3 regions of the Streptomyces sp. NBC_01217 genome follow, and region 2 is predicted to be linked to each of the others. Evidence: riboswitches for the same ligand, from Rfam matches in the RefSeq annotation. Region 2 holds a riboswitch; each other region holds the start of a gene.
What was found. A riboswitch is a leader RNA that binds a small molecule or an ion and turns the genes downstream of it on or off. The one in region 2 is predicted to bind cobalamin.
Positions count from the first base shown of each region.

Region 1: it holds a riboswitch for cobalamin, as region 2 does, so the genes downstream of both, OG507_RS27105 (ribonucleoside-diphosphate reductase subunit alpha) here and OG507_RS08995 (cobalamin biosynthesis protein) in region 2, are expected to answer to the same signal.
Region 3: it holds a riboswitch for cobalamin, as region 2 does, so the genes downstream of both, OG507_RS38080 (5-methyltetrahydropteroyltriglutamate--homocysteine S-methyltransferase) here and OG507_RS08995 (cobalamin biosynthesis protein) in region 2, are expected to answer to the same signal.

Region 1 is NZ_CP108538.1:6,036,453-6,041,316, reverse strand. Features, by position in the region: gene OG507_RS27125 (extracellular solute-binding protein) at 1-133, opposite strand, end outside; gene OG507_RS27120 (GntR family transcriptional regulator) at 413-1,177, shown strand; gene OG507_RS27115 (DUF3311 domain-containing protein) at 1,473-1,727, shown strand; gene mctP (monocarboxylate uptake permease MctP) at 1,724-3,358, shown strand; adenosylcobalamin-variant (AdoCbl-variant) riboswitch at 3,537-3,638, shown strand; gene OG507_RS27105 (ribonucleoside-diphosphate reductase subunit alpha) at 3,790-4,864, shown strand, end outside.
Region 2 is NZ_CP108538.1:2,064,004-2,068,867, reverse strand. Features, by position in the region: gene cobN (cobaltochelatase subunit CobN) at 1-413, opposite strand, end outside; gene OG507_RS09000 (cobyric acid synthase) at 410-1,951, opposite strand; gene OG507_RS08995 (cobalamin biosynthesis protein) at 1,948-2,961, opposite strand; cobalamin riboswitch at 3,107-3,235, opposite strand; gene OG507_RS08990 (hypothetical protein) at 3,411-3,641, opposite strand; gene OG507_RS08985 (inorganic phosphate transporter) at 3,685-4,864, opposite strand, start outside.
Region 3 is NZ_CP108538.1:8,531,841-8,536,704, forward strand. Features, by position in the region: gene OG507_RS38070 (dihydrolipoyl dehydrogenase family protein) at 1-591, shown strand, start outside; gene OG507_RS38075 (ABC transporter ATP-binding protein) at 545-784, opposite strand; partial or broken gene OG507_RS38080 (5-methyltetrahydropteroyltriglutamate--homocysteine S-methyltransferase) at 741-1,397, opposite strand; cobalamin riboswitch at 1,578-1,770, opposite strand; gene OG507_RS38085 (histidine phosphatase family protein) at 1,836-2,441, opposite strand; gene OG507_RS38090 (CbtB domain-containing protein) at 2,704-2,919, shown strand; gene OG507_RS38095 (CbtA family protein) at 2,948-3,721, shown strand; gene OG507_RS38100 (GNAT family N-acetyltransferase) at 3,809-4,318, opposite strand; gene OG507_RS38105 (SDR family oxidoreductase) at 4,512-4,864, shown strand, end outside.

The sequences.
Region 1 (4,864 bases), 4.0 Mb from region 2:
CGGTCAGCGTCTGACCCTTGTAGCTGTCCGGGCCCGTCTTCTTGCCGCTGTCGCTGCCGTCGTCCGACCCACACGCCGCGAGGCCGATCATCATGCCCGCGACGCCGATCGCCGCGATGAGCTTGCGCTTCACGCCAAACCCTCCTCAGGGATACTGCAACCCCGCCCACCGCGAAGACATTCGACGAGTACTGCTGGGGCTGGACCTGGCCTTTAATGGTTTAGACCAGTACCGGGAGCTTGGCCTAGACCTTTAGGGGTGTCAAGGGTGTATAAGAAGTGCACTCGCGTCCGTTATAGGACCGACACCTAAGGGAGGGCGACGAGCCGTGACCGGACCGTGCCACCATGTGAGCCGCGACAGACGGAGGAGCCGGTGACGGCAGCAACGCAGCAGTCGGGAAGGCGGGCCATGGGTGCCGACGGGGGCAGTACGGAGAACGAGACGGGCGCGACCACGCGGACGGCGCGCGTCCCGAAGTACTACCGGCTGAAGCGACATCTCCTCGACATGACGGACACCATGCCGCCCGGCACCCCCGTGCCGCCGGAGCGGACCCTGGCCGCCGAGTTCGACACCTCACGCACGACCGTGCGTCAGGCGCTCCAGGAACTGGTCGTCGAGGGCCGGTTGGAGCGCATCCAGGGCAAGGGAACCTTCGTCGCCAAGCCGAAGGTCTCGCAGGCCCTGCAGCTCACCTCGTACACCGAGGACATGCGCGCCCAGGGGCTCGAACCGACGTCCCAGCTGCTGGACATCGGCTATGTCACCGCCGACGACACGCTCGCCGGGCTGCTCGACATCACGGCCGGCGGGCGCGTGCTGCGGATCGAGCGGCTGCGGCTCGCCAGCGGGGAGCCGATGGCGATCGAGACCACACACCTTTCGGCCAAACGCTTTCCCGCGCTGCGCCGTTCGCTGGTGAAGTACACCTCGCTCTACACCGCCCTGGCGGAGGTGTACGACGTCCGGCTGGCCGAGGCCGAGGAGACCATCGAGACCTCGCTCGCCACGCCGCGCGAGGCCGGACTGCTCGGTACGGACGTGGGCCTGCCGATGCTGATGCTGTCCCGGCACTCGCTGGACGGCCGGGGCGAGCCGGTGGAGTGGGTGCGTTCGGTCTACCGCGGCGACCGGTACAAGTTCGTGGCGCGCCTGAAGCGGCCGACGGACTGACGCGGTTCGCCCGGCGGGGGCGGACGCGCATGAGTGGTGGCCGGGGAACCTTCCCCGGCCACCACTCATTTCAGGCCGGTCACCGCGGCCACGGCCGCACCCGGCTGCGTGGCCGTCCGGCCGGGGGCAGTTCCACGAAACCCGGGTGAACCGAATCGGTTCCGGGCCCGTGCACCTCTGCGATACGTCACCGTTGCAGGACCGCAATGCGGACAGGGGATGACGCTGACCGGAAACCTCCCCTAGATTTCCTGCGCATTACACCAGGTGATCAGCTAGGGAACGGAGTCGCCCCATGCCGTCGGACCCAGAAGGAAAACCACCCACGGTCACACCCGTGCGAGTGGTCATCGCCCTCTGTCTCATCGCGCCGTTCGTGGCGATGCTCTGGGTGAGTTCGTACGCGAAGGTGGACCCCACCTTCATCGGAATCCCGTTCTTCTACTGGTACCAGATGCTCTGGGTGCTGCTCTCCACCGCGCTCACGGTCGTCGCGTACAAGCTGTGGCAGCGTGACCAGCGCGCCCGCAAGGGGGGTGCGTCGGCATGAAGGACGGCGTGAACGGCGTCGCACTCGGCGTCTTCATCTTCTTCTTCCTGGCCGTCACGGTCATGGGCTTCCTGGCGGCGCGCTGGCGCAAGGCCGAGAACGCCAGCCTCGACGAATGGGGTCTGGGCGGACGGTCGTTCGGGACCTGGGTCACCTGGTTCCTGCTCGGCGGCGACCTGTACACCGCGTACACCTTCGTCGCCGTTCCCGCGGCGATCTACGCGGCGGGCGCGGCCGGATTCTTCGCCGTGCCGTACACCATCCTGGTGTACCCGCTGATCTTCACGTTCCTGCCGCGGCTGTGGTCGGTCTCGCACAAGCACGGGTACGTGACCACCTCGGACTTCGTACGCGGGCGCTTCGGCTCGAAGGGGCTCTCGCTGGCGGTCGCCGTCACGGGCATCCTCGCCACGATGCCGTACATCGCGCTCCAGCTCGTCGGCATCCAGGCGGTGCTGGACGTGATGGGCGTCGGCGGTGGCGAGAACACCAACTGGTTCATCAAGGACCTGCCGCTGCTGATCGCGTTCGCGGTGCTCGCCGCGTACACCTACTCGTCCGGCCTGCGGGCGCCCGCGCTGATCGCGTTCGTCAAGGACGGGCTGATCTACCTGGTCATCGCGGTGGCGATCATCTACATCCCGATCAAACTCGGCGGCTTCGACGACATCTTCGCCGGGGCGAGCGAGAAGTTCTCCGCCGTCAACGAGGCAGCCGGCAAACCGGTGGCAGGCCTCGCGCCCGGGGCGGCGGGCCAGTGGACGTACGCCACCCTGGCACTGGGCTCGGCGCTGGCGCTCTTCATGTACCCGCACTCGATCACGGCCACGCTCTCCAGCCGCAGCCGCAATGTGATCCGGCGCAACACCACGATCCTGCCGCTGTACTCGCTGATGCTGGGCCTGCTTGCGCTGCTCGGCTTCATGGCGATCGCCGCCGGGATCAAGGTGGACAACGGGCAGTTGGCCATCCCCCAGCTGTTCGAGAACATGTTCCCGGACTGGTTCGCGGGCGTCGCGTTCGCCGCCATCGGCATCGGCGCGCTGGTGCCCGCCGCGATCATGTCGATCGCCGCGGCGAACCTCTTCACCCGCAACATCTACAAGGACTTCCTGAAGCCGGACGCGACCCCGGAGCAGGAGACCAAGGTCTCCAAGCTGGTGTCGCTGCTGGTTAAGGTCGGTGCGCTCGCCTTCGTCCTCACCATGGACAAGACGGTCGCGATCAACTTCCAGCTGCTCGGCGGGATCTGGATCCTGCAGACGTTCCCGGCGTTGGTGGGCGGCCTGTTCACCCGCTGGTTCCACCGCTGGGCGCTGCTCGCGGGCTGGGCGGTCGGCATGGTGTACGGGACGTTGGCCGCGTACGGGGTCGCCAGCCCGACCCAGGCGCACTTCGGCGGCTCGTCCAAGGCGATCCCGGGCATCGGTGAGATCGGCTACATCGGTCTGACCGCGTTCGTGCTGAACGTGGTGGTGACGGTGGTGCTGACCTTCGTCCTGAACGCCGTGAAGGCACCCGTCGGGATCGACGAGACCTCCCCGTCCGACTACACGGCCGACGCGGGCGACCCGGGCGTCCAGGTGGAGCTCCCGCCGGCCACGGCGGGGGCGCCGGGAGGCGGCCACTGACGGCCCTTCCCACGGTCCGGCAGCGGCCCGTCGAGCCCCGTTCAGCGGGGCGCGACGGGCCGTTCGTCTGCTCCGAGAGGGGATGGCACGGCTTGTCCCTCGGGCCCGGCCGACGGGACACGACACAACATGTGGGGGCGTCTTCATCCAGCGGCCCCCACATGTATGCTCGTGCTCGCTGTCGCCGCAGGGAAATCCGGTGCGAATCCGGAACTGTCCCGCAACGGTGTATTCGGTGTGCTTTTGCACACCCTCAGGAAGTCCGAGGACCTGCCGACAGCGCATCCGGCTCGACCGAACCGGATGCCAGACGTCCGGGCCTCGCGGATGGGCCGGTGGACGCCGTACGGAGTGCTGCCCCGACGCGGGCCCGCCTCTGCCCGGCTGCCCCGCCTCCCGCCGGCCCCGAGCCGAGCGAGGGAGAGCACCACGTGACCATCGCGCCAGTCGATCCGGCTTCAGTCGCCGTGTCCGAAGCGGCCGAGTCCGAGGCAACCGCACACGACGGACCGGGGACCGCACTGCTGCGGACCCTGACCGACCTCACCGTCGATCTGCCCGACACCGACCCCGGTCGCGTCGCCGCCGCCGCGCTGCGCGGCCGCAACGCCCGTTCGGACGAGGCGGAGTTGCGCGCGCTGGCCACCGAGGCCGCCGCGGGGCTGATCTCCGAGGACCCCGCCTACTCCCGGCTCGCCGCCAGACTGCTGACCCGTTCCGTCGCGGACGAGGCTGCCGGTCAGGGCGCGGTCTCCTTCTCCGCCTCGGTCGCCGTCGGGCACCGCGAGGGCCTGATCGCGGACCGTACGGCCGAGTTCGTCGTACTGCACGCGGCCGCCCTCGACGCGCTGGTGGAAGCTTCGCTCGCCGACGGCGCCGACGACCGCTTCGGCTACTTCGGGCTGCGGACCCTGCACAGCCGCTATCTGCTGCGTCACCCGCACACCCGTCAGGTCATCGAGACGCCCCAGCACTTCATGCTGCGCGTCGCGGCCGGACTCGCCGAGGACGACTCCGAGCGCGCCCTGGACGAGGTCGCGGCGCTGTACGGGCTGATGAGCCGCCTCGACTACCTCCCCTCCTCCCCCACGCTCTTCAACTCCGGCACCCGGCACCCGCAGATGTCCTCCTGCTATCTGCTGGACTCGCCGCTGGACGAGCTCGACTCGATCTACGACCGCTACCACCAGGTGGCGCGGCTCTCCAAGCACGCGGGCGGCATCGGCCTCTCCTACTCCCGGATCCGCGCCCGCGGTTCGCTGATCCGTGGCACCAACGGGCACTCCAACGGCATCGTGCCGTTCCTGAAGACGCTCGACGCCTCGGTCGCCGCGGTGAACCAGGGCGGCCGCCGCAAGGGCGCCGCCGCCGTCTACCTGGAGACCTGGCACGCGGACATCGAGGAGTTCCTGGAGCTGCGCGACAACACGGGTGAGGACCAGCGGCGTACGCACAACCTCAACCTGGCGCACTGGATCCCGGACGAGTTCATGCGCCGGGTCGACG
Region 2 (4,864 bases):
TGCGGCCCGGCGAAGCCGTGGCCGGTCAGCAGGACGGTGTCGGAGAGGAAGCGGGCCAGTTCGACGAGGTTTCCGGGGCCGCCCTCCACGAGGTAGCGCAGCGCCTCGGCGACGACACCGGCGGGTGCGGACGACTCGGCCATCAGCTCCGCGTCCGGTACGGCCTCGCCGCCCAGCAGCACGGTCGGGATGCCGGACGTCCTGAGGACGGCGAGACCGTCCTCCCAGGCGCGCTTGCCGCCGAGGAGGCGGACGACGGCGACGCAGGAGCCCTCGATCAGTGCGGGGAGTTCCTCGCGGGGGTCGATGCGGGTGGGGTTGCCGATCCGGTACGGCGCGCCGGAGGCGCGGGCGGCGAGGAGGTCCGTGTCGGCGGTCGACAGCAACAGCACGGTGCTCGTGGCGGCGTTCATGCGCGTGCTCCAGGTGCTCCGGGGGCGATGAAGGGAAGTCCTGACGGCGCGCCCGACTCGATGAGCCGCAGCAGCGCGTCGGTGTCCGCGTGTTCTTCGATGAGGTCGCCGAGGCGGTCGAGCTGTTCCTCGCGCAGCGCGGCGAAGCAGGTGTCGGGGGCGGGGACGAAGCGCCGGCCGGCGGCACGGGCGACCTCGGTCAGGAAGCGGCGGCGGAATTCGTCGCTCTCCAGCGAGCCGTGCCAGTGGGTGCCGTGGACCGCGCCGACCCGGCAGCCGTCCAGGCCGTGTCCCCGGCCGTCGGAGAAGAAGGCTTCGCCGCCGCGTACGTCCGCGACGCCGTGGTGGATCTCGTACCCCTCGACGGGGGCGCCGAGCGCCTCGCCGACGGGGCGGGCGAGGGTCTTCTCGCGGTCGAAGCGGATGCGTACGGGCAGCAGGCCGAGTCCTTCGACGTGCCCGGCCCCGGACTCGACCTCGTCCTCGATGTGTTCGCCGAGGATCTGGAAGCCGCCGCAGATGCCGAGGACCGGCCGGCCCTCGGCGGCGCGCCGCACCAGTGCGTCGGCGAGGCCGCGCTCGCGCAGCCAGGCCAGCGCCCGCACGGTGCCGCGGGTGCCCGGGACGATGACGAGGTCGGCGTCGGCCAGTTCCTCCGCGCGGTCCACGAACCGGACGACGACGCCCGGTTCGGCGGCCAGCGCGTCCACATCGGTGAAGTTCGACATCAGGGGCACGGCGCACACCGCGACGCGCAGCACGTCCTCGCCGTGCGGCGGCGCGACGACCGATTCGCGTACGGCGCCGCGCAGCGAGACCCGCAGCCCGTCCTCCTCGTCGATGCCGAGGCCGTGGGCGAAGGGCAGCACCCCGTACGTCCGGCGCCCGGTGAGCCCGCGCAGCATCTCCAGGCCCGGTTCGAGCAGCGACACATCGCCGCGGAACTTGTTGACGAGGTAGCCCGCGATCAGCGACTGGTCCTCGGCGTCGAGCAGCGCCGTCGTACCGAAGAACGAGGCGAAGACGCCACCGCGGTCGATGTCGCCGACGACCACCACCGGGAAGCGCGCCGCCCGCGCGATGCCCATGTTCACGATGTCCGTGCGCCGCAGATTGATCTCGGCCGGACTGCCCGCGCCCTCGCAGATCACTGCGTCATATGTGCCCCGAAGCTGCTCCAGACAGTCCACGACCGTGGAGAGAAGCGCTTCCTGCCTGCCCCCGTGGTAGCCGCGTGCGCTCATCTCGCCGACCGGTCTGCCCATCAGGACGACCTGGCTGGAGCGGTCGCCGCCGGGCTTGAGCAGGACCGGGTTCATCAGCGCGGTCGGCTCCACCCGGGCGGCCTGGGCCTGCATGGCCTGGGCGCGCCCGATCTCGGCGCCCTCGCGGGTGACGAACGAATTCAGCGACATGTTCTGCGCCTTGAAGGGCGCCACCTTCACGCCCCGGCGCACGAGCCAGCGGCAGATACCCGCCGTGACGACGCTCTTGCCCGCGTCCGAGGTGGTTCCGGCGACCAGCAGCCCGCCGCTCATGTCCGTCTCCGTCCTGCGACTCGGTGTTCTGTGACCAGGTGTCCCGCGACCCGCTGTCCCGCGATCCGGCGTGCGACGAGGCCGGCACCCAGCCGTCCCGCCACACACACGCCGAGGGCCAGCGCACTCACCCGGCGCGACAGCCGTACCGCGCGTTCGATGTCCTCGGTCCCCACCGCCCGGCCCGTCTCCCCGCCCAGCACGGGGCGGTGCTCGACCCGGCCGCCGTACGCCAGCGTCCCGCCGAGCCGTACGCCGAGCGCACCCGCGAACGAGGCCTCCACCGGGCCCGCGTTGGGGCTCGGATGCTTCGCCGCGTCGGCCCGCCAGGCCCGTACCGCTCCACGCGGCTGCCCCCCGGCGGCCACGGCGAGCAGGGCGGTGAGCCGGGCCCCCGGCCAGCCCGCGAGGTCGTCGAGGCGGGCCGAGGCCCAGCCGTAGCGCCGGTGACGCTGCGACTTGTGGCCGACCATGGCGTCGAGGGTGTTGGCGGCCCGGAAGCCGATGAGCCCGGGCACACCGGCCAGCGCGCCCCACACCAGGGCGCCGACCACCGCGTCCGAGGTGTTCTCGGCCACGGACTCCACCACGGCACGGGCGATCTGCGGCCCGTCGAGGGAGTGGGGGTCGCGCCCGCACAGATGCGGCAGCCGCTCGCGGGCGCGCTCGATGTCGCAGGCGGCCAGGGCCTCGCCGATGGCACGGGCCTCACGCCCCAGCGACGTACCGCCGACGACGGACCAGGTGGCGGCCGCGGTCAGTGCGACGGAAGCGGCGGGGTGACGGCGTACGGCACGGGCGAGCAGCGCGGCACCACCCGCGGCGCCTCCGGCGCAGACGAGTGTGTGCAGCGCGCCCCACCCGCGGTGGTCGCGGTACAGGCGGCGCTCGACGCCCGCAGCGGCCCGCCCGAAAGCGGCGACCGGGTGCCCCCTGCGGGGGTCACCGAGCAGCAGGTCGCCGATCAGACCGGCCGTGGCGCCGTACGCGAAAATGCGGTCGGCACGCACGGCTCAACCGCTCGTTACGCCTCGAAGGACCTTCGTACGGGCGGCTCTCGTCGAGAGCGCCACAGCAATGGACGCACGGCTGCCAGGCATGGCGATATGTCCTCACTCAGGGTCCGCGCCCTGGTTCGACGTGACCGGCGACGAGAGTCTCCTGGCTCCCGGATCCGCAGTTCCCCCGGCCTTCCAGCCCGCTCGCGCGAGCCGTGACTTCCGGTGTGGGGGACTGCTCCCCGGTGACAGTGGCGGGACCGCGCCGGATTCGCACCGGCTTCCTCTGCTGTCGCCGTATTCGGCTCCGGCAGTCCACCACGCTCCGCGAACGCCCGTCAACTTGCCGTTGACCTGCGGCTGGACAGTGTGCTGAGCCCCACATCGGGCCGGGCACAGCCCAACGGGCCGGACACACGAGGTGTGTCCGGCCCGTTGGGGGTGAGTGCGCGGGGGAGGGCTCAGGCGACGATCAGATAGATGCCGTACGTGACCGCCGCAGCGCACAGCGCGAAGCAGACGTACGCGCCGGCGCGGGCCAGCAGCAGCGAGCCGCCGGAGCCGCCCTGCGCCGCGGGTTCGGGCTGCTTGGAGAGACCGACGATGCCCAGGGTGAAGAGACCCACCAGCGCGACGGTGACGGCGAGGGAGACGCCGAAGACGGAGCCGAGAGCTGCCCAGTCGATTTTCATGCTGATTCCTTAAGACGGCCGGCCCGGACGGCAGGCGGCTGGCCTAGACGGTGGCGGGTCGCGCCGGGTCCTGGGTGGTTCCGGCCGGGGCCGGAATGGTGGTCTTGAGGTCCTGGGCCGTCGCCTGGGCCACGGTGGGCGGCGGGCTGACGGCGGCGATGGCCGTGGTGACGACGCCCGCGGGCTCGGCCCCGGCGTCCACCGGCGCGACATCGCCGTGGCCGACGGGCTTGCGGCGCGACACCATCCAGATCGACCCGGAGCCCGCGATCAGCAGCGCCGCGACGACGACGACACCCCAGGTGCCCTGCTTGGTGAGGAGCTCCGCGCCCGCGCCGACCAGACCCGCGGCCGGCAGGGTCAGACCCCAGGCGACGAACATCCGGGTGGCGGTGGACCAGCGGACCACACCGCCCTGGCGGCCGAGGCCCGCGCCCATCACGGCGCCGGAGCAGGACTGGGTGGTGGAGAGGGAGAAGCCGAGGTGCGAGGAGGCCAGGATGACCGTGGCCGCGCTGGTCTGGGCGGCGAAGCCCTGCGGCGGCCGGAGGTCGGTGAGGCCGCTGCCCATGGTGCGGATGATGCGCCAGCCGCCCAGGTAGGTGCCGAGTGCGATGGCCGTACCGGCGCAGACGATGACCCAGACCGGCGGGTTGGAGCCGGGGCGCAGGACGCCGCCGGTGACCAGGGCGAGGGTGATGATGCCCATGGTCTTCTGTGCGTCGTTGGTGCCGTGGGCGAGGGAGACCAGTCCGGCCGAGGCGATCTGACCGGCGCGGTAGCCCTTGGCGGTGGCCTTCTCCTGGGCGTCGTTACGGATCTTCCCGCCGATCCGGTACGTCAGCCTGGTGGCCAGCAGAGCGGCCAGACCGGCGACGAGGGGGGCGGCGACCGCGGGGAGCAGCACCTTGGTGACCACGGTGCCGCCGTTGACCGACGACCAGCCCGCCGACATCACCGCGGCACCGATCAGACCGCCGAACAGGGCGTGCGAGGAGCTGGACGGCAGTCCGACCAGCCAGGTCAGCAGATTCCAGAGGATGGCGCCGACGAGTGCCGCGAAGATGACTTCTGTCCGCAGCCCGTCCTCGTTGATGATCCCGCCGGAGATCGTCTTGGCGACCTCCACGGACAGGAACGCGCCGACGAGGTTGAGAACGGCGGACATGGCCACCGCTGTCTTCGGTCTGAGAGCGCCGGTCGAGATGGTGGTCGCCATCGCG
Region 3 (4,864 bases), 6.5 Mb from region 2:
CTGGAAACGGTGGGCCTGACACCCGGCTCCTGGCTCACCGTCGACGACAGCTGCCGCGTCGACGGCACCACCTGGCTCTACGCGATCGGCGACGTCAACCACCGGGCGCTCCTCACCCACCAGGGCAAGTACCAGGCGCGCATCGCGGGCGCCGCGATCGCCGCCCGCGCCGCGGGCGTCCCGCTGCTGGAGACCGAGCGCTGGGGCGCCCACGCGGCCACCGCCGACCACGCGGCCGTCCCCCAGGTCGTCTTCACCGACCCCGAGGCCGGCGCGGTCGGACTCACCCTCGCCGAGGCCGAGGAGGCCGGCCACCGGGTGCGCGCCGTCGACTACGACCTCGCGGCGGTGGCGGGCTCCGGCCTGTACGCGGACGGCTACCGCGGCCGCGCCCGGATGGTCGTGGACCTCGACCGGGAGATCCTGCTCGGCGTCACCTTCGTCGGACCCGGCATCGGCGAGCTGGTGCACTCGGCGACGGTCGCGGTCGCGGGCGAGGTCCCCATCGACCGGCTGTGGCACGCCGTCCCCGCGTATCCGACGATCAGCGAGATCTGGCTGCGTCTGCTGGAGACGTACCGGGACGCGTAGGCACCGGCCCGCCCGTCTCCGGCAGGTCCCCGGGCGGGGCGGCATCCGTACCGACCGTGACGACGGCCGCGAGCAGCGACTTCGTGTACGGGTGCCGCGGCGCGCCGAACACCTCCTCGGCCGTCCCCTCCTCCACCACCTCCGCGTCCGAGTGCCGGCTCGTCGAGCTGCACCCACCGGGCACCGGCCGCACGCAGATCGGCCAGCACCTCGGCGTACACCGGCAGCAGCCGGTCGAGCAGCGTCAACGGCTCGAAAACGGCGGCGACCCCCGGAGCCGGCTTGGCCAGCAGCAGATACGTCACCGGCCCGACGAGCACCGGCCGGGGGCTGAGCCCGAGGGCCAGAGCCTCCTCGAACTCCGTGACCTGCTTGGCGGAGTCGGCGGCGAACACGGTGTCGGGGCCGAGCGCCGGCACCAGATAGTGGTAGTTCGTGTCGAACCACTTGGTCATTTCGAGCGGCGCGACATCCTGCGTACCGCGCGCCATCGCGAAGTAGCCGTCCAGGCCGTGGGCGGTGACGGCTTCGCGATGCCTGGCCGGTACGGCACCGACCATCACGCTGGTGTCCAGCACATGGTCGTAGTACGAGAAGTCGCCGGTCGGGACCTCCTGGATGCCGTCGGCGGTGAGCCGGCGCCAGTTGGTGCGGCGGAGGTCTGCGGCGGTCTTCCGGAGGTCGGCCGCGGTGACACGGCCCTTCCAGTACCCCTCGACGGCCCTCTTCAGCTCCCGGTCGCCGCCTTGGCGGGGATAGCCGTACACGGTGGCCCGGGCTGCCGCGGCTGCGGACTTGCTGGTCACGGAACTCTCCTTCGCGAGCGTGTGTCCTGATACGACCCCGGGACGGATCGAAGGCGCGAAGGGATGACGGACCGGGCGCGGCCGCGACGCCGCACCGGCGCGCATGCCCTGCCCGATATGTACGCCGACCCGCCCACGAGGTCACCGGAATCACCTTGTGCGTCCGACGCGCACGGGCAGTGGCAGGTCTTCGGACTCGCGGGCACTTCTCGCGTACGGGACACGAGACACCTACTGGCCGTCGCTTCCCGGAACCCGTATCGGGTCCAGTGCTTGATGACGGCGGTCGTTCCCACTCACCGCTGCGGGGCAGTCCCGGATTCCCACCGGGTTCCCTCTTACGACGCGCCTGCCTGGCGGACAGGGCGAACCAGCTGCACCACCACCCTAGGCGCTGACCAGCGGTTCCGGCACCTCAGTTGGGCATGCCGTGAGCTACTACGGACGCCGTGGGTTGCCCTGGGCGGCGGACAGCGGCCGGCCACAGCGCAGGTTCCACCGCCCGGACCGGCCGCTGAGCCCTGTCAGCGTCAGCGGGGCGACGTCCAGGCGCCAGAACGCCTCCGCAGGCAGCGCCAGTGCCCGTACGATCACCGCCCGCACCACCGCGGGCTCGACGACCCCCAGCACACGGCCGCCCCCGTCGCCGTACGGGGCCCCCGCGGACTCCAGCCAGCGGCCCACCCGCGCACAGAACTCCAGCAGTGATTCGCCGCCGTGCGGAGCAGCCGAAGGATCGGTCAGCCAGGCCGATACCGCCTCCGGCTCGTTTCCGCTCACCGTCGCCAGCCGCTGCCCGCTCCACCGGCCCATGTCCCAGTCCCGGAGCCCGGGTTCGGGCTCGGCGCGCAAGCCCAGCGCATCGGCGGTCCCGGTGCAGCGCCCGGACGGCCCGCGCACATGGCGGTCGGCCGCGGGCACTTCCGGTGCGGCGGCCCGGGCCTGTCGCACGCCGGCGGCGTCGAGCGGCGCGTCACCGCCGAAGCGGGCCTCGCGCAAGGCGGCGTCGAGCGCCGGTGAGATCAACATCACCTGTACCGTCATGACCGGGTCAACTCCTTGAACTGTGGCCCCACACGTGCGCCCACCATGGCATCCGAGCACTTCGGCCCGGCCGAAGGGGCCATGGCCCTGCCTGCTTCCAGGCGGTATCGTCGCGACGAACATGACGAAGGTGTGACGGAAGTCCGGTGAGAACCCGGCACGGTCGCGCCACTGTGAACCCGTACCCCTACGGGAAGTCAGACCCGGCACCTTCGTCTCAGGCACCACGAACGGGACGCGTGTTCCCCCAGGAGGTTCTGCCATGGCACAGATTGCTGCCCCCGCCACCGCCGCACCGGCGATCACCCCCATCTCCCTGAAGGCCATCGCCCCTTGGGCGGTCTTCTTCGGCATCCTCATGCTCGTACTGCTGTACTTCGTCGGCGCCGAGCAGGGCGCCACCGCGGTCATCTCCGGCGAAGGTGTCCACGAGTGGGTCCACGACGGCCGCCACCTCCTCGGTTTCCCCTGCCACTGACGTACCGTCCGATCCAGGGGAAAACCTCATGAACTCCATTTCTGTCAGAGCCCTGCTCGTTCGCGGCATGCTGGCGGGCCTTGTCGCGGGCGCGCTCGCCCTCGTGGTCGCCTACTTCCTCGGCGAGTCCCGGGTGGACGCGGCCATCGCGCTCGAAGAGGCGCACAGCCATGACCACGGTGGCGGCGAGGAACTCGTCAGCCGCACCATGCAGTCCACCGCGGGCCTCGCCACCGGTGTGCTCGTCTTCGGTGTGGCGATCGGTGGTATCGCCGCCCTCGTCTTCTGTTACGCCCTCGGCCGGATCGGCAGATTCGGGCCGAGGGCCACGGCCGCCCTGATCGCGGGCGCGGCCCTGCTGACGGTGTACGTCGTGCCGTTCCTGAAGTACCCGGCCAACCCGCCGGCCGTCGGCAACCCGGACACCATCGGCCGGCGCACCGCCCTGTTCTTCCTGATGGTCGCGCTCAGCGTGCTGCTGGCCGTCGCCGCCGTGATCCTCGGCAAGCGGCTGGCTCCCCGCCTGGGCAACTGGAACGCGACGATCGCCGCATCGGCCGCCTATGTCCTCGTGATCGGACTCGCGTACGCGTTCCTGCCCTCGTTCAACGAGGTCGGAAAGGATTTCCCGGCCGCCCTGCTGTGGGAGTTCCGCCTGGCCACCCTCGCCGTACAGGCCACCCTCTGGATCACCTTCGGCCTCGTCTTCGGCGGGCTGACGGAACGGCTCCTCGTGCCGAGGACGGAGTCGGTGAGGACCGGAAGCGGCACGGCGAACCGGCCTGCCGCAGCTTCCGGCTGACCGGCGCGGGACCGCCCCACCAGAAGACATCGGAACCCGCGGGGAAACTCCCGGCGGGTTCCGGCGTTTTCTGCCGCGATCGCGGACCTACTCCTTTCCGCCCCGCCGGTCCCAGTCGATCCGGTAGTGCTTCAGCAGCGTGTCCTCCCGGACCAGGCGCATGCCCACGGCTGTCATGACGCGCTGGGACGCGAGGTTGTCCAGATCGGTGTCACCGTGCACGCAGCTCACGCCCTGCTCGCGGGCGAACAGGAGCAGTGCGCGCAGCGCCTCGGAGGCGTACCCCATGCCCTGCGCCGAGGGGGCGAGGCCGTAGCCGATCGTGACGTGCCCGTTCTCGTCCGGTGCGCCATGGAATCCCAGCCCGCCGATCACCATCCCGTCCTCGCGTCGGCGTATCTCGTACGAGCCGAAGGGGCTGGGGTCGCCCTTCGCCGCGCAGGCGCCGAGGAAACGCTCGGCCGCGGCCATCTCGCCGGGGGACGGGTATCCGGGTGCCCAGCGGGCGCCGTCGCCCGGCTTGCCCGCCATCACCTGCAGGGCGTCGGAGGCGGTCATCAGGCGGAGCAGGAGGCGGGGTGTTTCGAGGTCGGTCATGACCGAGTGAACTACCACGCGGGGCGGGCGGGCGGCATCCGGATTGTCCTGCGGGCGCGTCCGAGCGGCACCGGGGTAGCGCTTGACGTATCGATGTTACGAGCAACGGGTAGCGTCGCTATGGTATTGGTGTTAGCGTTGCTTTCATCGGGTTACGGAATCCACCGGCCCACCTGAAACAGGGAGCACTGTCATGAGCGAGCAGAACACCACCGCACGCCGCGTAGCGATCGTCACCGGAGGGTCGCGGGGCATCGGCCGCGAGAGCGCCGAGCGGCTGGCATCCGACGGATTCGCCGTCGTCATCAACTACGCGGGCAATCGGACCGAGGCCGAATCGGCGGTCGCGGCGATCACCGCGGCCGGCGGGCAGGCCATCGCCTTCCGCGCCGACGTGGCCGACGAGGTCGCGGTCGCGGCCCTCTTCGACACGGCTGAGGAGTCCTTCGGTGGAGTCGACGTGGTGGTGCACGCGGCCGGTGTCATGACGCTGGCGCCGCTGGTCGACACCGATCTGGACGCACTTGACCGGATGCACCGCACCAA